Regions from separate parts of the Brevibacillus sp. WF146 genome, predicted to be linked through region 3. Evidence: predicted binding sites of a transcription regulator. Region 3 holds the regulator's gene; each other region holds the start of a gene.

Evidence for each region. The regulator LexA, encoded in region 3, represses DNA repair genes until DNA is damaged. The targets are predictions, from matches to a motif close to CGAACATATGTTCG.
Region 1: the regulator LexA is predicted to act here: its motif matches at 2,280-2,293, upstream of A6764_RS21900 (carbohydrate kinase).
Region 2: the regulator LexA is predicted to act here: its motif matches at 7,533-7,546, upstream of A6764_RS22150 (YolD-like family protein).

The regions. Positions count from the first base shown of each region.
Region 1 covers NZ_CP109943.1:4,403,384-4,413,901, reverse strand. Annotated here, with positions in the region: gene A6764_RS21925 (DoxX family protein) at 1-260, opposite strand, end outside; gene A6764_RS21920 (FMN-dependent NADH-azoreductase) at 339-965, opposite strand; gene A6764_RS21915 (MarR family winged helix-turn-helix transcriptional regulator) at 1,090-1,536, opposite strand; gene A6764_RS21910 (hypothetical protein) at 1,711-1,866, opposite strand; gene A6764_RS21905 (GNAT family N-acetyltransferase) at 1,942-2,193, opposite strand; gene A6764_RS21900 (carbohydrate kinase) at 2,367-3,467, shown strand; gene A6764_RS21895 (pseudouridine-5'-phosphate glycosidase) at 3,471-4,388, shown strand; gene A6764_RS21890 (heavy metal translocating P-type ATPase) at 4,592-7,036, shown strand; gene A6764_RS21885 (hypothetical protein) at 7,038-7,199, shown strand; gene copZ (copper chaperone CopZ) at 7,393-7,593, shown strand; gene A6764_RS21875 (arginase family protein) at 7,774-8,658, shown strand; gene A6764_RS21870 (sporulation protein) at 8,689-9,654, shown strand; gene A6764_RS21865 (RNA polymerase sigma factor) at 9,775-10,104, opposite strand; gene A6764_RS21860 (hypothetical protein) at 10,091-10,459, opposite strand.
Region 2 covers NZ_CP109943.1:4,448,752-4,459,269, forward strand. Annotated here, with positions in the region: gene cdaA (diadenylate cyclase CdaA) at 1-320, opposite strand, end outside; gene A6764_RS22095 (zf-HC2 domain-containing protein) at 431-1,054, opposite strand; gene sigW (RNA polymerase sigma factor SigW) at 1,072-1,635, opposite strand; gene A6764_RS22105 (aspartyl-phosphate phosphatase Spo0E family protein) at 1,814-1,963, shown strand; gene rocF (arginase) at 2,044-2,940, opposite strand; tRNA gene A6764_RS22115 (tRNA-Gly) at 3,156-3,229, opposite strand; tRNA gene A6764_RS22120 (tRNA-Pro) at 3,289-3,365, opposite strand; tRNA gene A6764_RS22125 (tRNA-Arg) at 3,438-3,514, opposite strand; tRNA gene A6764_RS22130 (tRNA-Lys) at 3,569-3,644, opposite strand; gene A6764_RS22135 (ATP-binding protein) at 3,864-5,723, opposite strand; gene A6764_RS22140 (hypothetical protein) at 6,038-6,454, opposite strand; gene A6764_RS22145 (hypothetical protein) at 6,723-6,950, opposite strand; gene A6764_RS22150 (YolD-like family protein) at 7,166-7,510, opposite strand; gene A6764_RS22155 (helix-turn-helix domain-containing protein) at 8,337-8,606, opposite strand; gene A6764_RS22160 (hypothetical protein) at 8,721-9,173, shown strand; gene A6764_RS22165 (hypothetical protein) at 9,401-9,601, opposite strand; gene A6764_RS22170 (N-acetylmuramoyl-L-alanine amidase) at 9,598-10,383, opposite strand; gene A6764_RS22175 (hypothetical protein) at 10,361-10,518, opposite strand, start outside.
Region 3 covers NZ_CP109943.1:2,288,103-2,298,620, forward strand. Annotated here, with positions in the region: gene A6764_RS11320 (methionine gamma-lyase family protein) at 1-933, shown strand, start outside; gene A6764_RS11325 (MerR family transcriptional regulator) at 1,135-1,545, shown strand; gene glnA (type I glutamate--ammonia ligase) at 1,579-2,913, shown strand; gene A6764_RS11335 (DUF4269 domain-containing protein) at 2,956-3,525, opposite strand; gene A6764_RS11340 (DUF456 domain-containing protein) at 3,734-4,222, shown strand; gene lexA (transcriptional repressor LexA) at 4,352-4,975, opposite strand; gene A6764_RS11350 (cell division suppressor protein YneA) at 5,133-5,471, shown strand; gene A6764_RS11355 (DUF896 domain-containing protein) at 5,576-5,773, shown strand; gene crcB (fluoride efflux transporter CrcB) at 5,864-6,229, shown strand; gene A6764_RS11365 (HelD family protein) at 6,263-8,506, shown strand; gene A6764_RS11370 (HesB/IscA family protein) at 8,578-8,880, opposite strand; gene ltaE (low-specificity L-threonine aldolase) at 8,994-10,016, shown strand; tRNA gene A6764_RS11380 (tRNA-Ser) at 10,132-10,224, shown strand; one part of gene A6764_RS11385 (IS3 family transposase) at 10,398-10,518, opposite strand, start outside.

The sequences.
Region 1 (10,518 bases), 2.1 Mb from region 3:
GCCACCAGCATGGTCAGGGCGATCAACAGTGCGCCGACCCACGTGCCGACACCGGCGGCAAACAGCAGGCCGCCCACCAGCTCACCCAGGCCGGCCAACAGCGCCATGGTAACGCCCGGCTTCAAGCCGATGGACTCCAACCATCCGCCGGTTCCTTTCAAGCCGTAGCCCCCGAACCAGCCAAACAGTTTTTGGGCGCCGTGCCCCACGAACGTAAATCCCACGACCAGGCGAATGATCAACAAACCAAGATCCATCATGATGTTCATCTCTCCTTCATATATTTTTAATTTCAGTTTCTTAAAGTTAAGATATTTGTCCAAAAAGGCCGGCGGGCCTTAGAAGGTCTCCGCCAGTTTTGCAGCCTTTTCCAAGCCTTCCTGCACGATCGCTTCGGCTTTGTCCGGGAATTGGTTGTGCCCTTCCACGATCACGGTGGAGATGTCTTTCACGCCGAGGAAGCCGAGGACGTTTTGCACGTAGTTTACGGCCATTTCCACTGCAGCGGCCGGACCTTCGGAATAGATGCCGCCGCGCGCGTTCAGCAGGGCCACTTTTTTGTTGTTCAGCAGGCCGATCGGACCTTCCGGGGTGTATTTGAACGTTTTGCCGGCCTGGCACAGGTAATCAATGTAGGTGTGCAGCACGGCAGGCACGGTGAAGTTCCACAGCGGGAAGGCGAACACCACTTTGTCGGCCTCCAGGAACTGGTTCAGATACTTGTTCACCAGATCGGCCGCCTTTTGCTCTTCCGCGGTCAGCTCGATGCCTTGGCCGGATTTGTACATGGCGTTGATTTTCGTCACGTCGTAGTAGGGCAGGTTTTCCGCAAACAGGTCCAGTTCCACTACCTCGTCGTTCGGGTGGGATTCTTTGTAGCTATCCAGAAACGCGTGATACAGCTTCACGCTGACGGATTGTTCGATGGGACGGTTGTTGGCTTTCACAAACAGAACCTTGCTCATGTGGTTTCATTCCCCTTTCCTTTTGTAAGTTGATAACTTTTATTTTTTAAATCTTAATTTCAAGATTATTACGCGTGAGCTGTTTTGTCAAGGTCTTTTTTGGCCGGGGGGCAGCAGGTGTTTTCTAGAAACTCTCCTGCGCGGCCCGCCCCAGCTTTTTCAACAGCGCGATCGCCTGCCGTTTTTCTTCGGCGGTAAGGCCGCTCACTGCCTTTTCGACCGCTTCCTTGTGGGATGGAAAAATATCGGCCAGAAACTGTCTGCCCTGGTCGGTCAGCTCCGCGTAAATGACGCGCCGATCCTCGGCACAGGGCTTGCGCACCAGCAGCTGCTTCTTTTCTAGTTTATCCACGACGTAGGTAATGTTTCCGCTGGAGATCAGGATTTTTTCGCCAATCTGCTGCAGCGGTTGGGGGCCTTTGTGGTACAGGACTTCCAGGACGCCAAATTCCGTCGGGTTCAATCCATGGCGGCGGATGTCGCGGTTGGTATGGGCCGTGACCCAGTTGTAGGAACGGGACAGCACAATCAGAAGCTCAAGTGACTCGTTTCGCTGCTGCGTATCTGCCATGAAGGATGCCCCTCCTTTGCTTCGCTGTTTAATATCTCTAATTTGAGATAATGGTACACGAGAAGGCAGGTCTTGTCAAATGGAAGGGCCGGCAGGAGGAATCGGCATGAATGGATCGGCGAACCCCCGGCGCTTGTGATGTGAGCGGGCAGGGGGTTGCCGGCAATCTGCGTCCTAGTACTCCACTTTGGTGACTTCCTCCAGCGGGCCCAGCGGATTTTCCTTCGCTTCCCGCAGCTCTTTCTCCAATATTTTTTCGTGGCTCTCGTCGGACAGGTCAAAGAAAAAATACTCGTCTTCGTCGTTTCGCTTTTCCCGTTGGTCAGCCATCTGAGATCCCACCTGTTTTTGCTTAGTGTGCGCGAAAGAGGGGCGGCTCATCCCCGGAAGCGTTACAGCAATCGTTCAAACACGACCATGTCCAGCTCGCGGATGCCGTTTTCCACGGATGATCTCCTTGCCCAGCCCTTTGCCCCGGTATTCCGGCAGGACGGCGATGTTTTTGATCTCCGCTTCGTCGGGAGAGGCAGGGATCATCAGGCAGGCGCCGAGGACTCGCTGCCCGTCCGCTGCGATATACAGTTCTCCTTCCCGGATGTACCGCTCGACTTCTTCTTCCCAGTCGTCGGCAAGCAGCAGAATGTCGCGGTAGGCCATGCGCTCGTGGGGCAGCGCAGCCCGTTATGGGGCCGCAGGTGCGCGTTTCTCGTTTGGGGGGATCAGGACCCGTGATTTTTTCTTCCCAAACATTTGTTTATGTGATAAACTTTTGTTTGAAAAGAGAATGCGAAAGAAAAAGGGGAATGATGGCGGAAGAAAGGAGGAGAGCCGTGGACAAGGAACAGCAAATCCTGCGCTACATTCGTGAAAATCCGTTTATCAGCCAGCAGGAGCTGGCCGACAAGATGGGCATTTCCCGCTCGGCGGTGGCCGGGTACATCGCCCAACTTACCAAACGGGGCGAGATCAAGGGGCGTGCCTATGTGCTGCGCGACGAAGGGCGGATCGTCTGCATCGGCGGAGCCAACCTGGACCGGAAGGCGCGCGGGAAGCAAAAAGTGCGGCTGCATTCGTCCAATCCGGTGACCATCACCGAGTCGTGCGGCGGCGTGGCGCGCAACATCGCCGAAAACCTGGGGCGGCTGGGCAGCAGCGTCACGCTGATCAGCTGCGTCGGCGAAGACAAAGAGGGCGAGTGGATTTTGCAGGAGACGAAAAGGCACGGTGTGGACGTCAGCCAGGTGTGGCGGCTGCCCGCCCGGCGTACGGGCACGTACACCGCGCTTTTGGACATCGACGGGGAGATGGTGGTCTCGCTGGCCAACATGGACATCTACGACGCGCTCACCCCGGAGATGTTCGCGGACAAGTGGTCCCACATCGCGGCGGCGCGGGCCGTTTTTCTCGATACCAACCTGCCGGCGGATTGCCTGGCGTACATCATCGAGCGCTGCCGCACGGAAAACATCCCGCTGTTTGTCGATCCGGTCTCTTCCGCCAAAGCGAAGAAACTGCCGGAGAGGCTGGACGGCGTGGACGCGATCCTGCCCAACCGGGAAGAGGCGGAACTGCTGGCCGGCATGCCGATCGCGTCGGTCGAAGAGTGCGCCGAGGCGTGCCGCCGGATACGGGAGCGGGGCGTCAAGCGGGTGGTCGTCACGATGGGCGAGCAGGGCGTGTACTATCAATCGGCGGAACAGGCGGAACACCTGGCCCCGTATCCGACGGACGTGGTGGATGTCACCGGTGCGGGCGACGCGTTTGCCTCCGGGCTTTTGTACGGCATCGTCAACGGTGAATCGTTCGGACAAGCCTGCCGCCTCGGATTGGCCGCATCCGCCCTGACCCTGCAGACGGAGCAGTCGGTCTCGCCGCTGCTGCAGCCGGAACAGCTCGCACAAACAGTAAGGCAGTACGAAAAGGAGCGATAACGAATGAAAGAATACCTCACCTATACGGAAGAAGTGCGTCACGCGCTGGAGAACAATCAACCGGTCGTGGCGCTGGAGACGACGATCATCTCCCACGGCATGCCGTACCCGCAAAACCTCGAAATGGCCAAAGAAGTGGAGCGGATCATCCGCGACAACGGCGCCGTGCCGGCCACCATCGGGATCATGAACGGAAAAATCAAGATCGGGTTGACGGAGAGCGAGCTGGAGGAATTCGCCACCAACAAGTCGGTGGAAAAAGTGAGCCGCCGCGACTTTCCGTACATCCTGGCGAGCGGCAAAATCGGCGCCACGACCGTGGCCGCCACGATGATCGCCGCGCAGTTGGCCGGCATCCGCGTCTTCGCCACCGGCGGCATCGGCGGGGTGCACCGCGAAGGGGAGATCACCTGGGACGTGTCCGCTGACCTGACCGAACTGGCCCAAACCAACGTGGCCGTCGTCTGCTCCGGGGCCAAGTCGATTCTCGACCTGGGGCGCACGCTGGAATACCTGGAGACTCACGGTGTACCGGTTGTCGGCTACCGCACCGACGAGTTCCCGTCCTTCTTTGCCCGCGAGAGCGGCTTTGGCGTCGATTTCCGCCTGGACACGCCGGAGGAAGTGGCGGCGCTGATGGACACCAAGTGGCAGTTGGGACTGAACGGCGGTCTGGTCATCGCCAATCCGGTGCCGGAAGCGGACGCGCTGAATCACCGCGAGATCGAAGCCGTCATCCAGCAAGCGCTGGCGGAAGCAAAGGAAAAGGGCATCACCGGAAAACAAGTGACACCGTTCCTGCTCGACCGGGTCAAACAGTTGACGGCCGGCAAGAGCCTGCAGACCAACATCGCCCTGGTGAAGCACAACGCGGAGGTGGCGGCCCGGATCGCCGCAGCCTATCACGCCAAGAAAAACTGAAACGGCCCGCGAAAACAACGGCCGCCATCGCGCGCTGTCCGGAGACGGACGGCGCTTTTTGCCGTTGGCAGAACATGTTTGCCCAACCGCTTGATATACCCTCCTGGGGTATTGTATAATGGGCGTGTAATAAACAGGAGCCCTTGAGGGAATACTACCAAAAATATACCCCACATGGGTATTTTGATGCGGAGGAATACGCGATGAGCGCCAAAATAAAAGAAGCGACGGTTCCGATTTCCGGCATGACCTGCGCGGCATGCGCCATTCGCATCGAGAAAGGGCTGAAAAAGCTGGAGGGCGTGGAGTCGGCCAGCGTCAACCTGGCGCTGGAAACGTCGACGGTCGTCTACGATCCCGAGAAAATCAGCCTGGGCGACATCCGCAGCAGGATCGAATCGCTCGGGTACGGCGTCGTGAGCGACAAGGCGGAGCTGAGCATTACCGGCATGACCTGCGCCGCATGCGCGGCCCGGATCGAAAAGGGGCTGCGCAAATTGCCCGGGGTGCTGGAGGCAAACGTCAACCTGGCGTTGGAGACAGCCACCGTGGAATACGACGCGGGGCAGGTCGGCGTGAACGACTTGATCCGGCAGGTGGAAAAGCTGGGTTATCAAGCGGCTGCCAAGGGCGATCAGACGGACGCGGAAACGGTTGACCGCCGGGCGGAGGAAATCGACCGGCAAACCGGGAAGTTTCTCTTTTCCCTGATCCTCTCCCTGCCCCTCTTGTGGGCGATGGTCGGCCATTTTTCCTTCACTTCGTTCATCTGGCTGCCGGAGATGTTCATGAATCCGTGGGTGCAGTTGGCCCTGGCGACGCCGGTGCAGTTCGTCGTCGGCCGGCAGTTTTACGTCGGCGCCTACAAGGCCCTGCGCAACGGAAGCGCCAACATGGATGTGCTGGTCGCCTTGGGCACATCGGCCGCCTACTTTTACAGTCTCTACCTGGCGATCCGCTCCATCGGGTCGGGGGCGCACATGACGGAGCTCTATTTTGAGACGAGCGCCGTGCTGATTACGCTGATTCTGCTCGGCAAGCTGTTTGAGGCGAAGGCCAAGGGCCGTTCGTCCCAGGCGATCCGCAAGCTGATGGGACTGAAGGCGAAGACGGCCGTGGTGGTCCGCGACGGCGAGGAGCTGACGATCCCGGTGGAAGACGTGCGTCCGGGCGACATCGTCCACGTGAAGCCGGGGGAAAAGGTGCCCGTTGACGGCATCGTCCTGGAGGGACAGTCGGCCGTGGACGAATCGATGCTGACCGGCGAAAGCGTTCCCGTCGACAAGGCGGCGGGCGACGCGGTCATTGGCGCCACGCTGAACAAAAACGGTTTTCTCAAAGTGCGGGCGACCAAAGTGGGCAAGGAGACGGCCTTGGCCCAGATCATCCGGGTCGTGGAAGAGGCGCAGGGCTCCAAAGCGCCCATTCAGCGGCTGGCGGACAGCATCTCCGGTATCTTCGTGCCGGTCGTCGTCGGCATCGCGCTCGTCACCTTTGCCGTCTGGTACCTGCTGGTGACGCCGGGGGACTTCGCCTCCGCGCTGGAAAAAGGCATCGCCGTGCTGGTGATCGCCTGCCCGTGCGCGTTGGGGCTGGCAACGCCCACCTCGATCATGGCCGGCTCCGGCAGGGCCGCCGAACTGGGGATTCTGTTCAAGGGCGGTGAACACCTGGAGACGGCCCATAAGCTGGACACGATCGTGCTGGACAAGACGGGCACGGTGACCAAAGGGGAGCCGGAGCTGACCGACGTGCTGGCGTACGGGATGGAGGAAGCGGAGCTGCTGGCGCTGGTGGGGGCGGCGGAGAAACACTCCGAGCATCCGCTGGCCCAGGCGATCGTCAAGGGCATTGCCGACAGGGGCGTCACGTTGACCGGGGCCGAGTCGTTTGAGGCGATCCCCGGGTTTGGCATCCGCGCCGCGGTGGACGGCAGGGAGGTGCTGGTGGGGACACGCCGCCTGCTGGACCGGCATCAGATCCCGTTTGACCAGGCGGCGGAAGCGATGTCGCGGCTCGAGCGGGAGGGCAAAACGGCGATGCTGGTGGCCGTGGACGGCCGGCTGGCCGGGCTGGTGGCGGTGGCGGACACGATCAGGCCGACGTCCCGCGAGGCGGTGCAGCGCTTGAAGGCGATGGGACTGGAGGTCGTCATGATGACCGGCGACAACCGGCAGACGGCGGAGGCGATCGCCCGCCAGGCGGGGATCGATCGGGTGATCGCGGAAGTGCTGCCGGAAGGAAAGGCGGACGAAGTGAAAAAACTGCAGCAGCAGGGTCGCAGGGTGGCGATGGTGGGCGACGGGATCAACGACGCGCCGGCGCTGGCCACCGCCGACATCGGGATGGCGATCGGCACCGGCACGGACGTGGCCATGGAGGCGGCCGACATCACCCTGATGCGCGGCGATCTGACCGGCGTGGCCGACGCGATCGTGATGAGCCGCAAAACCATCCGCAACATCAAGCAGAACCTGTTCTGGGCCTTTGCCTACAACGCGCTGGGCATCCCTGTGGCGGCACTGGGCTTCCTCGCGCCCTGGCTGGCCGGAGCGGCGATGGCCTTCAGTTCGGTGTCGGTCGTGCTGAACGCCCTGCGCCTGCAGCGCGTCAAACTGGAATCACGCTCAACGGAAAGAGGGCGATGAGATGAGCCGCACAGCAACATGGGCGCTTTCCGGCGCCGTGTACCTCCTCCTGGTCATCGGCGGCTACCTGCTGTACGAAGCGGCTGCCGCTCCAGGAGAAGCCCCGCATCAACAGCCGGAGAGCCACTCCCTTTATCAGCCGGCAGCCCCTGCCGCGCATTAAGCCGCAGGTGAGGCCGGCCAGCGGCGGCGGATCATGCCGCCTCACCAGCCGGCCGGTAAAACGCAGCAGCGGCCCGCCTGCCTGCGGCCCGACCGGCAATCGCCAGCCCGCCTGCGGCCGGTCCCGTGAAATACAGAGGCGGCGGCAGGCGGACAGAAAGCATACAGGAAAACAGGAAAAAGGAGCGATCATCATGCAAAACGTAACCCTTCGCGTGGAAGGAATGTCCTGCAATCACTGCGTCAACGCGATTGAAAAGGCGCTGAAGGAATTGGGCGCATCCGGAAAAGTGGATCTGGCCGCCAAAACGGTGGAGGTCAGCTATGACGAGAACGCCCTGACGCTGGAGGCGATCAAGGAAGCGATCGAAGACCAGGGATACGATGTGGTGTGACACCCATTCCTCATGGCAGATAGCTGTCCTCCTGTACAGACGCTGTTGGACAAGCAGTTCCTGACCGGTGACCGCGGCCCCCTGCCGGAACGGTGGCTGTGCCCCTCGGCCAGCGAACTGATCCGGTATGGAAAAGCGAGCTGTGATACAATGAAAGCAGCTTGAAAGGAGGGGGTCGCGGTGAACGTAACGGTAACAGGTATTCCCGTCTTCTCCGGCGCCTATGTCTCCGGTACGGAACTGGCGCCGGCCGCTTTGCGGGCGGCAGGATTGACGGCCGTCCTGCAGGAGCAGGGGCTGTCGGCAAGCGACCGGGGCGATCTCGCCCTTCCCGCTTATCTGCCGCGCCACAACGTTCCGCCTGTTCGCAACTGGCCGGCGCCGCGCATGGTCTGGGACCTGCTGCGCGAAGAGGCGCGCGGCTGCTTTCGACGCGACGAATTTTCCCTGTTTCTCGGCGGCGACTGCAGCGTGATCGTCGGGACGGCCCAAGGGTTTCGCGACGTCTATGGGGACAAGGCGTACCTCCTGGTGCTGGACGGCCACTTTGACGCGATGGCGCCCTCCGCCTCCCGCTGTCTCGGGGCAGCCGGCATGGGCCTGTGGTTTTTGCTGCAGGGCGGCGGCGTCTGGACGGAGGCGACCGGGTGGACAGCGGACAGCATCGTTGTGCTGGGGTGCCAGCGGATGCCGGCCGAGACCTACGGAGTAGAGATCGTCACGCTTGATCAGTTGTGTGACCGAGGACCGGGCATGCAGGCGGCCGACGTCTTGCGGGCGATTCCTACCGACGCCTATATCCTCGTCCACTTTGACGTCGACGTGATGCACAAGGAGGCAATGGCGGCCGCCTATTCGCCGAGTGAAATCGGCCTGTCGCTGGCGCAGACGGAGGAACTGCTGACCGCTGTCCTGGCCGACCCACGCGTCGTCGGGGCGAATGTGACCGAATTTTCCGCATTGCGGGACGTGACAGGCGAGCAGGCCAGCCGACTGGTTCGGCTGCTCGGCCGCGCACTGGCCGCTCGCACAACCCCCTCTGGATCTGATACAATACGGATATAAACGTTTGCTTATATGGAGGAGGAGAGGGTCTTGCTGAAAAAGTGGATGGCCAAACTGGGAGTGGGAGCGGCGACGGTCGATCTGCGGCTGGATCGCCCTGCGTACCGGTTGGGAGAGACGATCACGGGCGCGATCCGCATCGAAGGGGGCAGCGTGGAACAGCGCATCTCCGAGCTGAGTGTCCTGTTGATGATGAAGGTGTACGTGCAGGGGCAGGAGGTAACGCGTCCGGTGCAAACGTACCCGGTCAGCCGCAATTTCACCGTCCAGCCGAAGCCGTTTGTGCAGGAGATTCCGTTTGCCTTTGAACTGCCGGCAGGGCTGGCCGTATCGACGCCGTCCGTTCAGTACTACCTGCACACCAAGCTGGATGTGGAAAGGGCGCTCGACCCGACCGACCTGGATGCGGTACAGGTGCTTCCGCCGGAACCGGTGGAACGGGTGCTGGACGCACTGGCCCGCCTCGATCTGCGGCAAAAGCCCGACTCCGGCAAGCTCACGCCGTACGGTCAGGAGTTTTCGTTCTTCATGGGACGGCCGCTGGGCATTCCGCTGAAGGAACTGGAGGTCATCTTCTTCTCCCTGCCGGGTGAGCTGCGCCTGCTGGCGGAACTGGATTTGGCCGTACCCGGCATGTTTGGCAGCGAGGTGGAGCGCAAGGCGGAGATCGTCGTGCCGCAGGAACTGCTGGCCGCCGGCCGGGAAGAGGAGCTTTCCCGTTTCCTGCTGGATACGCTTCGCACCTACGCGGAAAATCCGCAGGCGATCCCGTACGTGTCGATGGCGTCCTACGGCCAACCGCTGCACGGTCACCAAGGCCACTACGGTCACCGCGGCCACGGCATGGGCGGCATGATCGGCGGCATGGCAGCCGGCTTCCTGGGCGGCATGCTGCTGGGCGAGGTCATGTCGGAAATCGGAGACTCGGCCGAGGACCTGTTCGAAGAAGCGAGCGGCGGATTGGATTTCGATTTTGACGGCTTTGACGAACTGTAATCACAGGTGCGGATACAGCCACCGTACCCCTTTCCGGGGAGGCGGTGGCTTTTTCATGCTGACGTGCTTAGGCGGCCATCCAGTACCACACCCACCCGATTCCCCCGGCGACGAGCGGAATCAGGTACAGCGCGGCCAGGACGGACGTTGACGACACGGCTCTCTCCAGCGGGTTGTCGGCCGGTTGATCCGGTCCAGCAGCAGACGATAGGCAATGCGGAACAGATAGGTGCGTACCATCACCCGTCCGGGCTGATAATGCTGCCGGTAGGTTTGCAGGCGGACGAACGTGTCCTGCACGATCTCGATGCTCATGTCCCGATCCTGCGTGTAGCGGTAAAGGAAGCTGTACAGCATCGGTTTGAAGTGCAGATAGAGATGTTCCAGCGCCTCCTTGTCCCCCTGCTGGAAGCGGAGCAGCCACTGCTCGGCCTGCTCATTGGCGATCATCGGTCCAGCGCTCCTTAATCCCTTTCAGAATCTGGGAGATTCGCACGATGAAATAGGCAAAGCTGACGATGGACCAGACCATTCCCTGGTGGGCGAAAAATTGGACGAACGGATTGTCGATGGTGATGCCCGAGGCCAGCAGGAGAAACAGGAGGAAGACACACAGCACACTGTAGGCGCCAAGGCCAATCGTCATCGTATCCCAGCGGTTCCACCGGAAAATGACCGGGGAACGGGCATAGTCGATGCTGCGGTCCGGCTTGCGAACGATCTGCCTGTGCAGCGCGGCCGAAACAACGAAAATGAACACGGCCAGGACAACAATCACGGCCGACGAAACAATCCAGCCCATCATCGAAATTCACCTCTTTTTTCCCATTTTTCATAGGCCACAACCAAGCTCCCGAAAAGTTT
Region 2 (10,518 bases), 2.2 Mb from region 3:
GTCTCTTCATCCTGCATACTGCTGGAGCGGGAAAAGAGTCTGCCCCGCCCCAACTGTTCCAGCGCGCGCCGCAGTTCCGGCTGAAAGATGATCACGATGGCCAGCACCCCGAACGTAAACGCCTGCGACATGAGCCAGTGCAGCGTCGTGAGCTGGAAGTACTTGCTCAACAGCCAGGTGATGATGATGACCATGATCCCTTTCAGCAATTGCACCGCTCGCGTACCGCGAATCAGCATGATGAGTTTATAAATCACGTATGTGACGAGGGAAATATCGATCACATACCGCAGCAAATCCCCATAGTCCATTGAAATCATAAACGAAGCCCCCATATTTCGCTCCATCTCAAGGCAGTTGCTCTCGTCTCCTGCGGAAAAAGCACGGCTGCTTCTGCCGTGCTGCATGTAACTATACTCTCTATTTTCTCCTATGGCAAGATAGGAAGCAAGTCATTTCCAAGATTTTTCATTTCGTACCAAATCCAGTCGAAGATCGCTTCGATCGACTCGGTGCTTCCCGCCACCTGCGCGGTGGAAGCCAGCACCACCTTGCCTTCGATGGCGACCACGTTGCCTTTTACTTTTCCCAGCACTTCCACATTGCCGTTGCGCACCACCAGATCGCCGTCGATGGTTGTTCCCGCGGGCACGACCACCACGTTGCGCTCCCGGTCGATTTTTAGTTTATCCATGCTGGACGAAGATATTTGCAGGGTGTCATCCTGCTCAAACCAGGAGGCGAACATGCTCCCGGTCATCAAAAAGAGAAAGACAGCCGCCGCCGTGAGGAACGGATGATTCCGCAGCCAGTTGGAAAAACGCCTTGTCTTGGGAGGAGCCGGCAGTTGCGCAAGAACGCGAGCGGTAAAATCCGGCGAGACATGAACATGAGACGCGCTCTGGACAAAGGCGATGGCCCGCTGCAGTTCGTGCAGGTGCCGTCGGCAGGTTGCACAGGCCTGCAGGTGGGATTGCAGCTTCTGATTGGACAGCTCGTCAATCTCCCCGTCCAGGAACTCGTGAATGAGCGCAATCATTTCTCGGCATTCCATCGTGGTTTTCTCCTTTCCTACATAAATCGCAACTTGCTGCGCAAGGCTTCCCGACCGCGGTGAATCCGCGTCTTGATGGTTGTGACCGGCAGCTTGACAATATCGCTGATTTCCTGCAGCGACAGATCTTCAATGTACCGCAAAATCATGATCGACCGATACTTCGGCGCCAGTTGGGAAAGGGCGTCCTGTACGGTCTCCTGCAGCTCCTGCGTCACCACTTTGTCCTCCGGCCCCTTCTCGTTGGACGACAGCCGCGAATACCAATCCATGCCCTGCCCGGGCTCCACTTCCTCGTCGAGCGAAAAGTCGGGCCGCTTTTTCCTTCCCCGGTCAATGCACAGATTGGTCGCAATCCGGTAGATCCACGTGGAGAACTTGTAACTTTCGTCGTAGGCATGTAGGTTGGCGTACACCCGCAAAAACGTTTCCTGCGCGATGTCCTCCGCATCCTCGCGGTTTCCCACCATGCGATACGCAAGCTGAAATATCTTGTCCTTATATATCTCGATTAACTCGGCAAAGGCTTCGCGGTCTCCTCGCTTCGCCCGCTGGGTTAACCGTTTCTCTACAAAATCCATGCGATCCTCCCCGCAATACCGTAATCCTTTTATACGGATGGTACTGCAAATGGTTTCGTTTTGAGGCGTGTTTACTTGGCCATTTTTGTGGGAAATACAGGAATAATGAGACAGGTTGTCTCCATATAGTAATGATGGTACCTCTCTTATCCTGACGGTGTAAAGGAGAGTGGAACACATGCACGATCCGCATGTTCTTCTCCAAATCGAACAACTGCGCAAAGAGTTGAACGACCGGTACAAGGAACAGGAAACCATTACGCCCGAAATGGTGGAGTTAAGCGTGCAGTTGGATCATCTGTTGAACAAACTGCATCTCCATCCTTAGAATGTACCGCTTTCCCCCACCGATGTAAAGATGCGGAAACGAAAAAGGCGAGGGAACACACGGGTCCCTCGCTTCTTTTCTTACAGCAGTTTGTCTCCAAAGGCGGAACTCATCAGGGCAACGGCGACACGGGCGGTCATGTTTTCCCGGTCGAGGATCGGGTTCACTTCCACAAACTCGGCGGAACAGAGAATGTCCGCGTCAGCCAGCATCTCCAGCGCCACATGTCCTTCCCGGTAGGAGATGCCGCCAATGACCGGCGTGCCCACCCCCGGCGCATCGTGCGGATCAAGTCCGTCCAGATCGAGGCTGAGGTGGACGCCATCGGTGTTCCTGGACACATGGGCAATCGCTTCCTCCATCACGCGGGCCATGCCCAGTTTGTCAATTTCGTGCATGGTGAACACTTTCAAGCCGATTCGTTTGATTAATTCGCGCTCGCCCGCATCCAAATCGCGCGCGCCAATAATCACCACATTCTCCGGCTTCAGCTTCGGCGCAAAGCCGCCGATCTGCACCAGACGCTCATGCCCGTACCCCAGGCTGGCGGCCAGCGGCATGCCGTGAATGTTGCCGGAGGGCGACGTTTCTCCGGTGTTCAAATCACCGTGAGCGTCAAACCAGATGACGCCGAGGTTTTTGACGTGCTTGGCGACACCGGCCACCGTGCCGAGCGCAATGCTGTGGTCGCCGCCCAGCACCAGCGGAAAACGCCCTTCCTCCATGATGCCGCTGACGGCCTCGGCCAGTCTGGTGTTCGCCTCCACCACTTCGTCCAGGTACTTATGGTTGTCTGTCTCGGTAAACGTGTGCGGTCGGGTAACAGGGATATCCCCTTTGTCCTGGATATTCAGACCCATTTTTTCCAAACGGGCGACCACGCCTGCATAACGGATGGCACTCGGTCCCATGTCCACCCCGCGGCGGTCTGCTCCCAAATCAAGCGGTACACCGATGATGCTGATGTTTTTGTTCATGAACGCGCCCCCTTCCCTTGGTTCACTCACGCTTATTGTAGCCTCGGGAAGGGAAATGACTCAACTCGACAGCCATTTGCATAAAAAAACTGCAGGCGGCTGCCTGCAGGTCGCTTCGGGCGCACACGTCCAATTGAATTGATCGCGAAACGAAAGGGGGGCGTACAGTAAAAAACGAGCAACCGAAAAGCGGCTGCCCGTTTTACACGATGGAATGGAGCGGGTGATGGGAATCGAACCCACGCATCCAGCTTGGAAGGCTGGAGTTCTACCATTGAACTACACCCGCATGTGAGCAAGGTCCCCCAAAACACAGGTAATCCCAACATTGGTTTGGGAGTACGGAAGTGGTCGGGAAGACAGGATTCGAACCTGCGACCCCTTGGTCCCAAGCCAAGTACTCTACCAAGCTGAGCTACTTCCCGTTCTGACCTTCAGATGTGGGAGGGGGAAGTGAGAATCACGTTCTCACGCCTAACCTCTCACCTCTGCAAATATGGCGTGCCCTGAGAGATTCGAACTCCCGACCTTTTGATTCGTAGTCAAACGCTCTATCCGGCTGAGCTAAGGGCACATATTGTTGTTGGGGGTCCCCGAAAACCCTTTTTACGTTTGGGGATAAAGTAACTGGTGAGCCATGAAGGACTCGAACCTTCGACCCTCTGATTAAAAGTCAGATGCTCTACCAACTGAGCTAATGGCTCATGAAAATGGCTGGGGTACTAGGATTCGAACCTAGGAATGACGGAGTCAAAGGTATCGGAAGTATCCGTATTTGCCCGATTCCTTACGGTTGCCTGATTCGGTCATTCGACGGTGACACACGGATTCAAACTCTTCCTACGGACTCGTCTTAACAATTACGAAGTATACACGAAGGGAGCGTTCGAAGTCAATAGTAACCTTTTATCACGAGTTCCTACCTATTTATATGCGTTCGACAAGTTTTGCATCTTCGCCATCACCACGGTATGCTGCGCCTCCCCCACGCGTAATACGTTCAGCGCGTGAAACCTCGGCATCTTCACGTAATCCTCCACGGTAAACGGCGCAAGTTCCTCCGCCAGCTCCCGGAACGTCTTCTTGCTCGCGCGGTACACGGTATAGTGCGGCCCCGCACTCCGTATGATCTCCGCGAGGTCGTTCGGTATCTGCTCCCACGAGTGAAACATCCACACGTAACCCACGCGCCATTTCCGCGATTCGACCGCCGCTGTCTTCCACGTACGCGCCGACCGGAGGAACTGATGCGGCTCGTCATATACGATAAAGAACGGGAACTGATCCGCTTCCTCACGCAGAACCATCGCGAGGTCAATTTTGACCGACAGGAGGTTCACGATGAGGTCGACCGCCTCAGCGCCGAGTGTCGCTTTGGGCACGTCAATGACGACCGCGCGCCGCCCGCTCATCAGCGCGACCATATCGAGTGACCGATCGGACTCGAAACATTCCGCGAGATACTCGTCGCCTAGGATCGTATCGAGGCGGTTGTATATCGGCGCGAGAATCTGAGCGCGTTTCCCCTCCGTCATTCGCCCGAAGTCTTCGAGTGTCGACCGGTGCATTCCCGCTCTCATCCGTTCGATACACGCGGTCCGGTACGCGTCGTCCTCGAAAATACGCATGATCTCCGCCAGCCGCGCCGTTTGCATCGCCATGATCGCGGCGCGAAGGTAACGTGCGGTCTGCGCGCCCGCCTCGTCGGTCGCCGTGTTAAAGAACGAGATGATCGCGTTAGCCAGTCGGTTTCTGGCGCGTGGCGACCGGTTGATCTCGCAGAAATCGAGCGCGAACGGAGCCGTGCCGTCAATGCGTATCCGGGTAACGCGGTCACTCGGTAACGCGGCCGCCACCATATCGCCGATCTGGCCTTTCGCGGGGTCTATCGCAAGGCCACCGAAACCATTACGGACTGCCTCGACGATAAGGTTCGCGCCGAACGTGGTTTTGCCGCTGCCCATTCCGCCGATCACTACGCGTGGCAAGCATAGCTCGTCGTAATTGTCCGTCGGCATGTATACCGTTTGTGCCGCGCCTTTGTGCGTTACCGTGCCCAACCGTAGGCCGCCCGCCGATATCTCCGCCGGTATGCCGGTTTCAAGCAGTCGGACGTTCTCGATATGATAACGCTCCTGCAACGGTCGCGTCGGCAACAGGAACAGGCGGGAGACCTCCGGTATACTCATGTAATCGCGAGCAAGCCGGAGCCCTACCGTGCGCTCCCGCATCTTCCGCCACGTACGGTCTACGTCGGTTTCATGCGCGACGAAATGGTTGTCTCCGTCCAGTTCGCGGAATGCCATCGTAACCATCCGCATGACCGCTTTCGCCCGCGCCTTATCCGCGCACACAACACCTATACGCACCGTTACGTCGTACGCGTCCCCTCGCGTCTTGTTCAGCGTTTCCGACCGGAGTTTGCCGTCGCGGAGGATGACCGCGCGCTCTCCGCCGTCGATGTTGATCGGCTCCGGTTCCTCGCCCGTCATGAGTTCGGTTACAATCGAAATCGCGCCGAGGACCGTTTTGGTCGCGAGTTTGAGTGCCGTACGTCCCGCCGTTCGCTTGTTCAGCGCGAATTTCTGCGGCATCTCGCCCGCCTTGAATCGTTCGTACGCTTGCGCTGCGCCTTCGTACCAGTCTTTCTCGGCCGGGACCGCGAGCATCTGCACGTAAACCGCGTCGCCTTCGTCAAGCGCGTTGATCGTTTCGAGGAGTGACGCCAAGAACGATATTTCGCGCCGGTCCACACGAATCGCGAACATGTAATGGTAGTTCATTTCGAGCGTCGCCGTTACGTCCGGGCGCGCGATGAACGGATCGGCTACCTCCGTATTTGTGACGTTCGGCCACGTTGATTCGATGGCCTTGCGCGCGATCGATTCGTATTCCCGCAGGACGGTAACGGTGAATGACGTTCCTTCACGTTGCAGGACCGTCTCAAACGAAACAAAAGGCGCGCGTTCGATGCGGCGTTTGCCGGAGTTCCACCGTTCGAGTGGCGATTGGTAAACGCAGAGTGTTTGCGCGAACTGCTCGACGGATTCGTTATTCAGGCGTGAGTCTGGCGTTATCCGTAGGTGGACGAACGGGGTTACCGCGCTACCATCGCCTTGCCCACGCCCACGAGTATCTGCATGATCGCCGGGGCGAACTGCATCCCCACGTAGCCCACCGCCGCCCACTTGAGCATCGACAGGCCCTTCGACCGCTGCCCGACCATTATCAGGAGAAAGCCGCCGCATATCATTAGGAACGCAATTGGGTACGACACCCCCTGCGCCAACTGTATGATCGGATCGAACGCGCCGATGATCTTGTCGGCAATCCCCGCCGCCTCCGCGTGCTCCAATCGCAACGCGTATACCGCCGTTGCCCCCGCCAGGAGAGCGCTTAGTTTCCGTTTCTGCCGCGCAGTTAATACGCTCCCCATCTCGTCGAAAAAATCGCGCCACGGTATCACCTCGGTCTTTTGTCGCCGAAATCTCGGCAGAGCTACCGAATAAAACACGGTATAACACTCCTCTCGTTTGGCGATACTACGCGTATCCATAACGTTAGGAGGTCGTGAAATGCCGTTTCTCGTCTACGCTGGATACGCGCTTGTTGCCAGTGGAACCGGACTCCTCGCGCTGAAACTTATCGTTGATTTTACGCGATAGGCTACCGTTCTTTGGCGCAGCGACTGCAAAGATTTCCTGTTCCTATTCCGATCTCAACTCCGCACCGGGTGCAATATAGCACAAAGAGAATGATCATGTGACGCTCCCCCTTCGTTTTCAATCGTAAACCAACGTGTCACCTTCGACCCGACACCGCACTTTAAACCGTTCCTCAACGTTATGCTGCCGCTGCACGAACTCGACGATGTTGGCGTTGTTGACGCACAGCTTAACGAGATAGTGCGCGAACGTGGTCGGATGCTTCCGGCACGCGTGCGCAAGGCGTTCGAGTTTCGCGTTCGTATCGTCGTCGGGCGATAGGTTAATGCGTTTTCGTTTCGGCACGCTAACCACCTCCTCGTCGTAACCTTACGCGGTTACTACGTTACCTATGCGCGTCCCGAAAATAAAAAACGAGCCCTGGCGCGGGTTTTTACCGTACCAGGGCCGTATTATTTCGATATGCAGACTCTTCCCCAACGCTGTGCCTACGCAATCAGCGTATGTGCGGGCGCGCTGGAATATGTACGTCCGAGCGAAATTTTTTCGTGGTTACGCGGTCACTTCGTTACACTCACGACATCCTCAACGCGAATCCACACGGAATCCCAAACGTTCACGAGTTTGAACATCCGCCTATTCGCGTCAATCTCTTTGACCACGCCCCATGCCGTTTCAAACACGCCAAGGCCACGGCTCACCTCGCGGAACCACTTAACGGTAATCGCGTAATCGTACTGCGTGCTGTCGTAAATGCGGAAGCACATCTCGCCAAAATCGTCCTCATCAACGGTAGGGCGCGGTTCGAGGCCCCGTTCCGCATTCATCCGCTGAATCTCCGCCTTGTGTTCCGGCAGGATAATCCGCATGCTGCCGAATAGATCGTTAATTTTCGTTCTCTTCAACGTGATCCCTCCCGATAATATACGAACATTTGTTCTTATTGTAATCGGAAGCGACTCCGTTATGCAATAGCGTGAGAAAAACAAATCATACAGAATACAACAACTGTCTTTTGGCTTGATTACACACACAGCCATCTGGATACAGGTGATCCCGAATCTTGACTAACGAAAGAGTGTTTATGTGCCACTTACAAGTTGTACGAGCTTTTTGTAGCTTTGTCTCACTTGCACTCAATTGAATTAGAAAATCGCGCAGCTTGGAGACGAACTCTTCCGTACCCGTTACCTCCAGTCTGAGACAAGTATTCCCGTGTCTATTTTGATACGAAAAGAGGCTAGCGTGGGTGTCACAGTAACCGCGGACAAAATCAACTGTTGCGCGAAACGGTAGATGATCCGGGAAGCCCATGTGATGTAGCGATGATATCAGTTTATAGTCGTAGCACTCAATAAAATGCATCCCCCTCTCGTTCGGCCCCCACTCTGCATATCTGTTGAGAAATGGCTTGATTGTTTCCAACTCGCTTGCGTTTGATGATGAAAACAGAAGCGCCAAGCCCGAACGTGCTGTCGATTTGACCAACGTAGCTGTCCCAACAATGCACCCTAGAAGGTAGTCGGGTATCTCGTAGAAACCGTTCCGCTCGTGGTACAACTGCAAAAACCTGTCGACTGCATGATTGTAGCTTCCGTATAGCTTTTTTAAAACTTTAACCCCGGATACTTCCCGTTTACTAGCTTCTTTGATGTAGTCCCGCATACGAGGGCGCCTGTCCTCTCGACGCAGCAAATCTTCGAATACTTGGTACACCGCCTCTTCCACGGCTTACTCCTCCACTTCCACGAAGTCAATCAAATCACTGATTTGCACACGTACTCCTTTCTCACGCCAGATTGCGTTAGCGATCTTTTCCAAGTGCTCTAAATCAACGCGTTGCAGTGATGTCCTTTCTCCTGACTTCCACCTGTATCCATGCTCCAGCTGGCTAACAGCATTGGGACGCAGCCCAGCCATATCAGCCAGATCCTTCTGACTGCTGATTCCTAGCCGTTCGCGCAGCTCCGCAATCTTTATTACGCATTTCAGCCGTTTCATTGGATCACCTCGGATAAATCATATCGTATATACAATATTTTTTCAAGAAAAAGGGTTTACAAATATCGTTTATGCGATATAATAAGGATAGATAAACCAATGAGGTGAACGGATATGAAAATTTTCTTTCGGGTACAACAGAGAGCGTATGAGATTACCCCGGAATCGGTAAGCTGGCCTTGGTTGTGGAAGTCACTAGAAGAGGCGAAACAAGGTGAGATCGACCGTGCACTGGAGTACATTGTAGACGACGAGTTAATTGAAGAGATTGAGGCTATTGAAGATCTCGACGAACGATGGGAAACAGCTTTAGAAAAAGCGGGCTTGGAAACGGGTATCAAGAACGGAGTTTCCTGCTTTGAAGATCCGGAGAAATTGGTGGACTACTTCGAGTCTCGCGGCGGCGTGGACGACGAAATTGCTTATGTGCTGATCTTCAAGGGTCGTTTCGTCGAAGTTGGGGAAGACGGGGAAGATATCGCAAAGTTTGTGGAAGAGGTTGAACGTGTGGATTGGTCTGACTTTAAGGCAAACATCGATATGTACATAGAAAAGTATGTCGGATAAGTGTAAACCCGCTGTCGGGATACCGGCAGAGGACTGCTGCCTTGCCAGTTGGTAACGATGTTACCGCGTAGGGTATCGGTCCGACCCGGTTGAGTTGGCGGCGGTATCGCGCCAGAACGATGGATTCCCGGTATAACACGCTCCTTTCCGTTAGAGCGTAACACGACCGTTTGGGACAAAAAAAATAACGCCCCGGCGGCGGAGAGTTTCCGCTACCAGGGCGTAGTTTATTCGTTTTTCGCGCGGGCGGCATCGACGCTTGCTTCCGCAAACATGTAGACCGCACACGAGCCGATCGCGCCGATCAACGCGACAACCTTCGTGATGGTATCCGCGTCTTTTCCGAACAAAACGAGAGCGCTCGTTGCAACACCGGCAATCAGCGCCCAAAACTTACGAGAGCCGAGTTTCGCTTTCCAGTCGATCATTTCCGCGTCAACTCCTTCATGACGTAGTCGATCGCGCGGTCGATCAACACGGCGGCCTCCGCGCGCGATAACGGGTCGGTCGGTTTCAGATGGCCTTGCCCGTCGCCTTTCAGCACGCCCTTCTCGTACAGAGAGTCCGCGTGATCCTTACACCACTCCAGCTCTTTGGGAATGTCCTTGAAGTATTTACTCATCAGATAAACGACCTCCGCTTTTTTGTCCTCCGGGGGCTTGGCGCTGCCGCCCTTCATTTCCTCCGCAACTTCCCGTTTGAACCGCGTCCAGTCAGCCGGGTTGTTCACGAACCAGCGGTGACAATCCTTCCAGCCGACGACTTCCTTGTGAAGCCACAGGTCATTCTCGGTCAACCCGTACCGTTTCAGCAGTTGTGCCGCCAACTTCACGGTCGCGCGCCACGTTTCTGCCGTCATCCGCCCGTCCCAATCCGTATGGCAGCATTCGATTCCGATAGTGCAATCGTTAGGGTACCGGGATAGCCGCGTAAGGGCCGCGCTCGTATACGTGGTGCTCCCGACGTGGTACGCCATTTCCGTTTCCGGCAGGCATTGAACGATGGACCCGTCGAGGCACACGATATAGTGCGCGGACCCGTAACCGGATTTGCCGTCCTTTCTGCGTTCGAAGAAATTGCGGTTGTTGAGCGCGGTACTGCCTGGGTTCGCGACCCAGTGGATGACGACACCTTTAACGGGTTTCAAACGGGTGCCGGGGCGAGAGTACGGGTTGGGCGTCAGAAACTTAGATTGGACTCGTAGTTCCACGGTTGTCTTCCTCCTCTCTGCGCGGTGGCACCTCGTCGGCAGTCTGTGGCTGCTTCCGAAACTCCTGTACCGCGCGAACACCGTATACGCCGCCTGCAACTGTCATGAGTACCGGCGCGACCATATCGAGCAGCG
Region 3 (10,518 bases):
AAGCCGTACGACACGCTGGAAGAAGTGGTGGGCGTGCGCGGCGAGGGGCAGGGCTCACTGAAGGATTACGGCATCGGGTACCGTTACGTGCCGCTGACGCCGGAGGGCGAGATTGACTTCCCCGCGGTGGCCGAGGCGATCACCCCGAAGACGAGGGTGATCGGCATTCAGCGGTCGCGTGGATACGCTGACCGCCCGTCGTTTACCATCGCCAAACTGGAAGAGATGATCCGCTTTGTCAAAGAGCGGAATCCGGAACTGATCGTCTTCGTGGACAACTGCTACGGCGAATTTACCGAGGAGCGGGAGCCGCTGCAGGTGGGCGCGGACATCATGGCCGGTTCGCTGATCAAAAACCCGGGCGGCGGCCTGGTCAAGACCGGCGGATACATCGTCGGCAGAAAGGACCTGGTGAAGCTCGCGTCCTACCGGATGGCCGCGCCCGGCATCGGCGCGGAAGGAGGGGCGTCGCTGTACTCCCTGCTGGAAATGTACCAGGGCTTTTTCCTCGCTCCCCACGTGGTGGGCGAAGCGCTCAAAGGGGCGATCTTCTCCTCCGCGCTGTTGGAGCGGCTGGGCTTCCGGACCAACCCGCTGTGGCACGAGCCGCGCACCGACCTGATTCAATCAGTTGAATTCGGCTCGGCGGAGCGCCTGATCGCGTTTTGCCAGGGAATCCAGAAGGCAGCGCCGGTCGATTCCCACGTCACCCCCTATCCGAGTGAAATGCCCGGCTACGCCGATCCGGTCATCATGGCGGCCGGTACATTCATCCAGGGGGCGAGCATCGAGTTTTCCGCCGACGGTCCGATCCGTCCGCCGTACCTGGGCTTCGTGCAGGGCGGCTTGACCTACTCCCACGTCAAGGTCGGCATCCTGACCGCGCTGGACCTCCTGTTGGAAAAAGGGCTGCTGGAACTTCCGACCGCGTAGACCGCGTAAACGAACCGATTACCCAAAAAACGGGTGCCCAAAAAGCGGGAAGCGTCGCGAGAGACGCTTCCCGTCTTTTCGCTTTTGCTGGCTTGTACATGCATCATTTTGTGTAATCTTTTCTCACATCCATTGACAGGATTCTTGAAAAGCCTTACAATACAACCAAGGAATTTGCGAAGAGAAGAGGAGGGACACGTCATGAGTGATGACATTCGTCGGAACATGGCTCTCTTCCCGATCGGGATCGTCATGAAGCTGACCGATCTGACCGCGCGGCAGATCCGTTATTACGAGCAAAACGGACTGATCCAGCCGGCACGAACGGAAGGGAAGCAGCGACTCTTCTCCTTTAACGACGTCGATCGCTTGCTGGAAATCAAGGCGCTGATCGAAAAAGGACTCAACATCGCCGGCATCAAGCAGGTGCTGCAGCTTCAGCAGCCCGCCCCGGAAAAAACGGAGATCACCGCCACGTCCGAGGTCAAGCGGAAGGAAATGTCCGAAAAGGAACTGCATCAGCTTCTGAAGCAGCAAATTTTGTTCAACAACGCTGCTCGCCACGGCGAGAATGCGTTGATACGTGGAGAGCTTTCCCGCTTCTTCCACTAATACAAGACAACGTAAGCGATAGGAGGAGAGATCGTGAGCAAGTACACCAAGGAAGACATTATGCGTCTGGCCCAAGAGGAGGATGTCAGGTACATCCGCCTGCAGTTTACCGACCTGATGGGGGTCATCAAAAACGTGGAGATTCCGCTCTCCCAACTGCCCAAGGCGCTGGACAACAAAATGATGTTCGACGGTTCGTCCATCGAGGGCTTCGTGCGCATCGAGGAATCCGACATGTACCTTGTGCCGGACCTGGATACATGGGTAGTCTTCCCGTGGGGCACCGAGCACGGCAAAGTGGCCCGTCTGATCTGCGACGTCTACATGCCGGACGGCACCCCGTTTGAAGGGGATCCGCGCTACATCCTGAAGCGTGCGCTGAAGGAAGCGCAAGAGATGGGCTTCACCGCTTTCAACGTCGGTCCGGAACCGGAGTTCTTCCTGTTCAAGATTGACGAGAAAGGGGAGCCGACGCTCGATCTGAACGACCAGGGCGGGTACTTTGACTTCGCGCCGCTCGACCTCGGCGAAAACTGTCGCCGCGACATCGTCCTCACCCTGGAAAAAATGGGCTTCGAAATTGAAGCGTCCCACCATGAGGTAGCGCCCGGCCAGCACGAGATTGACTTCAAGTACGCCGACGCGCTGCAGGCGGCTGACCAAATCGTCACCTTCAAACTGGTGGTCAAGACCATTGCCCGTCAGCACGGTCTGCACGCGACGTTCATGCCCAAGCCGCTGTTTGGCGTAAACGGTTCCGGCATGCACGCTCACCAATCTCTCTTCCGCGGCAGCGAAAATGCGTTCTACGACGAATCCGACCCGCTGGGCCTGAGCCAGACGGCCAAACACTACCTGGCCGGCATCCTGCACCATGCCCGCGGATTTGCGGCCATCACCAATCCGCTGGTGAACTCCTACAAGCGTCTGGTGCCCGGCTATGAAGCGCCGTGCTACGTGGCCTGGTCGGCGAAAAACCGTTCGCCGCTGGTACGCATCCCGGCTTCCCGCGGTTTGAGCACGCGGATCGAAGTGCGCAACCCGGACCCGGCTGCCAACCCGTACCTGGCCCTCGCCGTCATGCTGAAAGCAGGGCTGAACGGCATCAAGAACAAAATGGAGCTGCCCGCAGCGGTGGATCGCAACATCTACGTGATGACCGAGGAAGAGCGCGAAGCTGCCGGCATCGAAAGCCTGCCGGCTACCTTGAAGGAAGCGATCGAGTGCCTGAAGGCCGATCCGGTCATCTGCGAAGCGCTGGGCGAGCATGCCCTGATCCACTTCATCGAGGCGAAAGAAATCGAATGGGATATGTTCCGCACCCGCGTCCACGATTGGGAGCGCGAACAGTACATGACCACCTATTGATCGGCATACAACGAAAAAAGAACCTGGTGACGGATGACGTCATCAGGTTCTTTTTTGTATGAGTTCCGCCAGCTCCGCGTCGCTGAACCGTTCCCACTCCAGCAGGGCTTGATAGGGATCGTCGCCGGGAATGCCGAAATAGCGGGCGAACGCAGGCTCCGTTTTCATTCCGTTCCGCTTCAGCTCCCGGATACCCTCTCTGGCCTGTTCGCCGGAGAGGGCCAGCAGGCGGGCCTCCATCACCATGTGGCGGTAGGCGTTTTGCCGATCGGCGGGTACGGGCTGGGCGAACAGTTCGAACGCAAATCCGCCGTGCCAAAAGGAAGTGACGCTGGACGGCACGCCGTTGACGTCACAGCGTTGCTGGGAAAAGCCGTCCTGCCGGCCAAACGCATCGCGAACGAAGCGATCGAATGCGTCCAAATCGCTCGCGCAGCAGATCACGTCCAGATCGCTGTCCGCCACGTCGATGTCCAGCGGAATCGTTCCCGCCAGCACCGGCTGGTATGCCTGAAGCCGCTCCATGATGCCCAAGCGGTGGATGGCCTCCCAGGCGGCGCGCTGTCGGGGGGTTCCCGCTTGCAGATACGTGAGGTCGTGCCAGTTGTTCACCTCAGTCTTCCTCCTGCGGGGGAAGCGTTTTGACAAACAGGACGCGGTCATGCCCCCGGCCGTCGTAATTGGATTCTGTCAGCGCCGTCCGCCCGTACCGCCGGGGTTCGGACGGGGCTGATCAGGCAACAATGTGGACAAGGATGAAAAGAATGATGCAACGGATGGCGCCCTGATCCGTATATCCTTACAGAAAGGAGTGTACCCGATGGAGATACTGCTGTGGATCGTCATCGTGGCGTTGTTTGTCGCAAGCATCGCCGGTATTTTTCTGCCGGTTTTGCCGGATACGATATTGCTGTGGGCAGGGTTCCTGCTGTACCACTTTGTCCTCGCCGAACCGGGAGCCGGGCTGCCGGCGTCGTTCTGGTGGGGGATGGCGGTGCTGAGCGTGCTGCTGTACGGAGCCGATTTGCTGACCAATATGTACTTCGTGAAGCGGTACGGCGGTTCCAAGTGGTCGTCGATTGCCGCGGCGGTCGGCATTTTTCTCGGGATTTTCCTGTTTCCGCCGTTCGGGATGCTGATCCTGCCGTTCCTGTTTGTGGTGCTGGTGGAGCTGTTCGTCTCCAACCAACCGCTCGAGCGGGCGGTTAAGGCGGGCGTGGGATCGCTTGTCGGATTTCTCGGCAGCGCGGTCGTCAAGGTCGTCCTGCAAATCGTGATGATCATTTGGTTCTTCATCGCCGCCTTGTAGGCCCGTGAATCGAATGGGCAGCGGGATGCAACCCCTGCCCCGGATCGTTCCGGTCTGACCGCGACGATACACAGAAAGGAGCCCGTATCTTTCGCCTACGGTCGGGAAAGATACGGGCTCCTCCTTTTGCTAGTGAATCAACCGGTACACCCCGATCACTTTCCCCAGAATCGTGACCGAGTCCAGAATGATCGGTTCCATCGTGGAGTTTTCCGGCTGCAGGCGGAAGTGGTTTTTTTCCTTGAAGAAGCGCTTGACGGTGGCTTCGTCCTCATCGGTCATGGCCACGACGATGTCGCCGTTGTTGGCCACGTTTTGCTGGCGCACGATGACGTAGTCGCCGTCGAGGATGCCCGCCTCGATCATGCTGTCGCCCGACACGCGGAGCATGTACACCTTGTCCGAGGTGACGATGTGCTCCGGCAGGGGAAAGTAATCCTCGACGTGTTCCACCGCCGTAATCGGCTGCCCTGCCGTTACCTTCCCGATGACGGGCACACGAACGACGGATTCTTCGAAGTCCTCCTGGTAGCGGTCGCCATCGGTCAACAGCTCAATCGCGCGCGGCTTGGTGGGATCGCGCCGGATCAGCCCCTTCTTTTCCAGCCGGGCCAGGTGACCGTGGACGGTGGAGCTGGAGGCCAGCCCGACGGCCTCGCCGATTTCCCGAACGGACGGAGGATACCCCTTGTCGCGGACTTCCTTGCGAATGAAGTCGATAATGGCTTGTTGTCTATTGGATAGCTTGGACATGGACCACACCCCTGTTTTCTCGAACATGTTTTCTATATTATACCATGGGATCTTGCGTTCGACAAACATAAGTTCGATTTCAACTTGACACAAAACACATGTTCGCATTATGATGAGAACAAGACGATAGAACGTATGTTTGCAGGGGGATGGTATCATGCATGCAATTTCCGCACACAACCGCTTTGCCAAAAAACCGGAGCGCCGCAGCCGCATCGGTGTGACACGCGGTCAAGCATTGGTGTTTTTCGTGGTATTCTCTCTCTTTTTTTACTTCTTGACAGAACTTGTGTTCGCATCCGAGTCGGCGTCGGTCGTTCCCGTGAAGGAAGTGACGGTTCAGCCGGGGGACAGCTTGTGGAAAATTGCCGTCCAGTACCAGGACGAAGCCGGCATGGAAGTGCGTGAACTGGTGTACGCGATCAAAAAGATGAACCGGCTGGACAACTCCAACATTTACCCCGGACAGCGCCTGGCTGTTCCCGTCGGAGAGTAGACGGCAGCGCAGGCAGCGGAGCAGGCCCAAGTTTTCCTTTCGTTTGCGTTGTGCCGCCGATGTGTTATAATAGAGCGGCATTACCGAGAGTAGGGGGAGAGGCTGTGGTAACCGACGCGGAAATCAAACGGATCAACGAGTTGGCCAAGAAATCCCGCGAAGAGGGCCTGACCGACGAAGAAAAACAGGAGCAGCAGGCGCTGCGGCGCAAGTACATCGATGCTGTCAAGGCGTCCCTGCGGGCCAACCTGGAATCGATCCGCTATGTGGAAGATCTTGAAGACAACGGTCCCAAACATTAAGATAACGTGTACTGGCACAGGAAGGCATCCACGCATGACGCTTGGATGTCTTTTTCTACGACGATATGGGCCGAACAGGGAGGAATGCGCATGTCGTGGCTGGTTGTCGCAGTGGGCGGCGCCGTGGGATCAATCATGCGGTACGGATTGGGCTTGGTGATGAACCAGCCGGGCTGGCCGGCAGGTACGTGGGCGGCCAACGTTGTGGGTTCGTTTTGCATCGGGCTCTTATACGCCTGGGGAAAGGAGCGGGGGTTTCTCTCACCGGAGCTGTACCTGCTCTTCACCACCGGGCTGTTGGGCGGCTTTACGACCTTTTCCACCTTTTCTCTGGAGGTGGTCACCTTTTTCGGAGACGGGAACATCGGACGCGGATTGGCGTATGTGCTGCTCAGCGCAGGCATTGGCCTGTTGGCCTGCGGAGCCGGGGTCTGGCTGGGCCGGCATGTGGGCTGAGCCAGCCGCGTTCGAAGCGAAAGGAGGATGGACGTGACGATTCGGCATCCGGATTACGAACGGGAACAAAAACGGCTGGATGAAACGGTGTCCGCCATCGAACGGGAGATCGAGATGCTGCGCGAAGAAGTTCGGGAAGTGACCGACGACTACGTGAAGCAGGTGGTCGCTTACAAAAAGGCCAAGGAACTGCGGTATCTGGAAGACCAAGGGAAGGACAAACCGTACTTCGGCCGGGTGGACTTTCTCAAGGACGAGACGTACGAGCTGGACATCGTCTATATCGGCAAGCGCGGGATCGTCCGGAGCGATACGTTTGATGCGCTGGTCGTGGACTGGCGCGCTCCGATTGCCGGCCTCTACTACAGCGGCGAGAGCAAGGACGCCTTCTACCGGACCGACAAGGGCATCGTCCGCGGAGAAGTTCGCCTGAAGCGGAACTTTGCCATCGAAAAGGGGAAGATTACCGGAATCTACGACGGGGCGGTCAAGGAGACGATCCACCGGGAAATGGGCCATCCCGACGAATTTCTCCAGGAAGGGTTTATCGATGAGTTTCTCGCCGCCAATCTGAACCAGACAAACGACAGCCGGCTGAAGGACATCGTGGCGACCATCCAGGCCGAACAAAACGACATCATTCGGGCGGACAAAGACCGTCCCATCGTCGTCCAAGGGGTGGCCGGGAGCGGGAAGACCACTATCGCGCTGCACCGCCTCTCCTACCTGATTTACAACTACCAGGACTCGATGATGTCGAAAAAATTCATGGTGTTTGCGCCGAACCGCCTGTTTCTCACTTACATATCGGACGTGCTTCCGGAACTGGGTGTGGATGACGTCCAGCAGGCCACGTTTCTGGACTGGGCGGCCAAGCTGGTCAAGCCGCTTCTGCCCAAAGGCTGGCGCATCACCGACCCGCAGAAGCTGCTGCGCCTGTTTTTCGAGGAAGGACAGGACCGGCGGGAACGGGAGATGACGCAAAACCGCCTGCGGTTCAAAGGCTCACTCGCCTGCAAGGCCGCCTTGGACAGCTATCTGCGCTACCTGGCGGAGACGGACATCCCTTTTAAAAAGCTGAGCTTTGTCTACAGCCGGACCCAACAGGTCTTTTCCATCAGCGGGGAGACGATCCGGGAACTGTTTACCGGCTCATTCGGCCACCTGCCCTATCGAAAGCGTCTCGAGGCGCTGCGCAAGCATCTGAAGCAGGAGATGAACAAACAACTGTTTGCCCATCTGCGAACGATGCGGATCGATCTGGACAAACAGGGACTGACAAAGTTTGAGCGGATGATGGAACAGATCCTGGAGAAGTACTTGTCGTCCTTCCCGCAGGTGGATGTCTTTGCGGCGTACCGGAAGCTGATCACGGATGAGACGCTGCTCAGACGCCTGGCGCCGGATGACGTGGAGGATAGCGTGATTGCGGACGTCTGCCGATCGTCGGCGGTGCTGTTTGCCGAAGAGCGGATCGAGCCGGAAGACGTGGCGCCGCTGTTGTACCTGCGCCATCTGGTGGACGGGCTCGAACAGGCGGAGCAGTTCGACCATACGGTGGTGGACGAGGCGCAGGATCTCAGCGCCTTGGAGATCGCCGTGATCGCCCTGGTGACGAAGCGCCAGTCCTTGACCGTGGTGGGCGACATCGCGCAGGGCATCCACGCCTACCGGGGCCTGCAGTCGTGGGACGAATTGACGGGCGGCGTCTTCGGCCAGCCTGCCGCCGCGTACTACACGCTGGCGCAAAGCTATCGTTCCACGATTGAGATCATGCGCTGCGCCAACGAGGTGCTGCGCAGGATTCGCCTGCCCGAGTCGGTGATGGCCAAGCCGGTGCTGCGGCACGGGGAAAAGCCGAAGATGCTGTCGTACGCGGCTCCGGCCGAAAAGTGGGAACAAACGGCGCGGCTCGTCCGGGAGCTGCAGGAAGAAGGCTTTCAGACCGTCGCCATCGTCGCCAGGACGGCCGAAGAGAGCAAACAGGCGTACAAGGCGCTGCGCGGCGCGATCAGCGAGCTGGTCCTGCTCGGCTCCAAAGACAGCCGGTTCCCCGGCGGCGTGACGGTCATGCCGGCGTATTTGACCAAAGGGCTGCAGTTTGACGCGGTGATCCTGCTGGATGTGGAGCGATACACGGACAGCGAGTGGGACGCCAAGCTGCTGTACGTGGCGATGACCCGTCCCGTTCACCGGCTGTTGATGCTGCACGAAGCGGGGCGGATGACCCCGCTGCTGCGGGATGTTCCCGACGAGTTGTTGTACGGAAGATCATAGAGGACGCTTTGTTCAAAAAAAGAAAGAAGCTCTCTGCGAAGGATGTCGCGCAGAGAGCTTTTTCATTGGAATCAGTGATCCCCGTGATTGCCTTTGGACGGATTGGTGATGACGTAGCCTTCTTCCGGCAGGTACAGGTAGTCAATGACCACGCCGTCCAGCAGAGGCTCGTCCTTGCTGACGATCACGTCGATCTCCTTGTCGGTGGAGACGACCGCGTCGTCGGCACCGGGCTTGTCCAGCGCCAGGCCGTAGTGGGCGTGGTCGCTGTGCTTATGCGTGACGTAGACGCGCAGTTTCAGCTCCTTGTCTTCTTCCTGGTCCAGCACGGCTTTCAGTTGCTTCGCGGCGTTGCGGGTGATTTTTACATTCATGCGGGGCAGTCTCCTTACTATTAAAAAAGTGTCCTCTCCATCTTACCAAACAGGAAAATCGATGTGCAATGCGCAAAGTGTTAAAATGGAAGGAAGAGAGGAGAGGAATCTGCATGACCATTGATTTGCGAAGCGACACGGTGACCAAACCGACGGAAGCGATGATTCGCGCGATGGCGGAGGCGGAAGTGGGAGACGACGTGTACGGGGAGGACCCGACCGTCAACAGGCTGGAGAGCATCGCCGCAGAACGACTGGGGAAGGAAGCGGCGCTGTTCGTCACCAGCGGCACCCAGGGAAACCAGGTGGCGGTGCTGACCCACTGCGTCAGCGGGGACGAAGTGATTATGGAGGCCAATTCCCACATCTTTTACTACGAAGGGGGAGCGGTTGCGGCGCTGGCCGGCGTGCAGACGCGGACGCTGGCGGGGGTTCGCGGCGCGCTGCAGGCGGCCGACGTGGCCCGTGCCATCCGCGGTGCCGACATTCACTTTCCGCGAACCAGGCTGGTGTGCATGGAAAATACGCACAACCGGGCTGGCGGCGCCGTGGTTGCGCCGGAACAGATGGAGGCCGTGTACGAAACAGCCAAACGACACGGGGCAGCCGTTCACCTCGACGGAGCCCGCCTGTTCAACGCAGCCGTTGCGTTGAGACGGGATGTGACGGAGTTTACCCGCCATACCGACTCAGTCACCGTCTGTTTGTCCAAGGGACTGAGCGCCCCCGTCGGTTCCATTCTGGCCGGCGATCGGGCATTCATCGAAGAGGCCCGCTGGTGGCGCAAAAAGCTGGGCGGCGGCCTGCGGCAGGCGGGCTACCTCGCCGCGCCCGGGATACTCGCGTTGACGGAAATGACGGAGCGGCTCCAGGAGGACCACGCCCGGGCACGCATGCTGGCGGATGGGCTGCGCAAGCTCGGCCTGCACGTGGAGCCGGTGGAGACCAACATCGTCCTGGTCCGCACGGAATCGGCCGGACTGACCGCCGGGCAGTTTTTGGCCCGCCTCGATGAACGGGGCGTGCGGGCCGTCGATTTTGACGAATACGTGGTCCGCTTCACCACCCACCGCCATATCGGCGACCAAGACATCCTCAAGACGCTGGAGATCATCGAATCGGTCTTGACGGCGTAACGGCAGAAACGTGCAGCATGCGTCCATCGCGCTGCACGTTTTTTTCGTCTGGAGCCGATTTTCCCTATTGATTTGCCGAAAAAAACGGTGTATACTATCACTCGTCACGAAAAATGGATGGGTGTCCGAGTGGCCGAAGGAGCACGATTGGAAATCGTGTAGGCGGTGTTGAGCCGTCTCGTGGGTTCAAATCCCACCCCATCCGCCATCACAAGAGAGCTACACGTCTCCCGGAAGCGGGAGGCGTTTTTTGCATGTTCCACGTTGTTCGTGGTCCATGACGTCGGCTGGGAAATGGAGACGATGGACGATTCCGGAAAGAAAAAGGCATGCCCCGTGGTCATAGCCCCGTCAAGTAGACAGTAAAAAAAGAGGAATCACCTAAGCGGCGATCGCTTCTCGATATTCAACCGGGGAGAGGTCGCCGAGTTTTTTCTGGAAGCGTTCATTGTTATAGTAGTCGATATATTCAGCAACACATTTACGTGCCGCAGCTTCACTA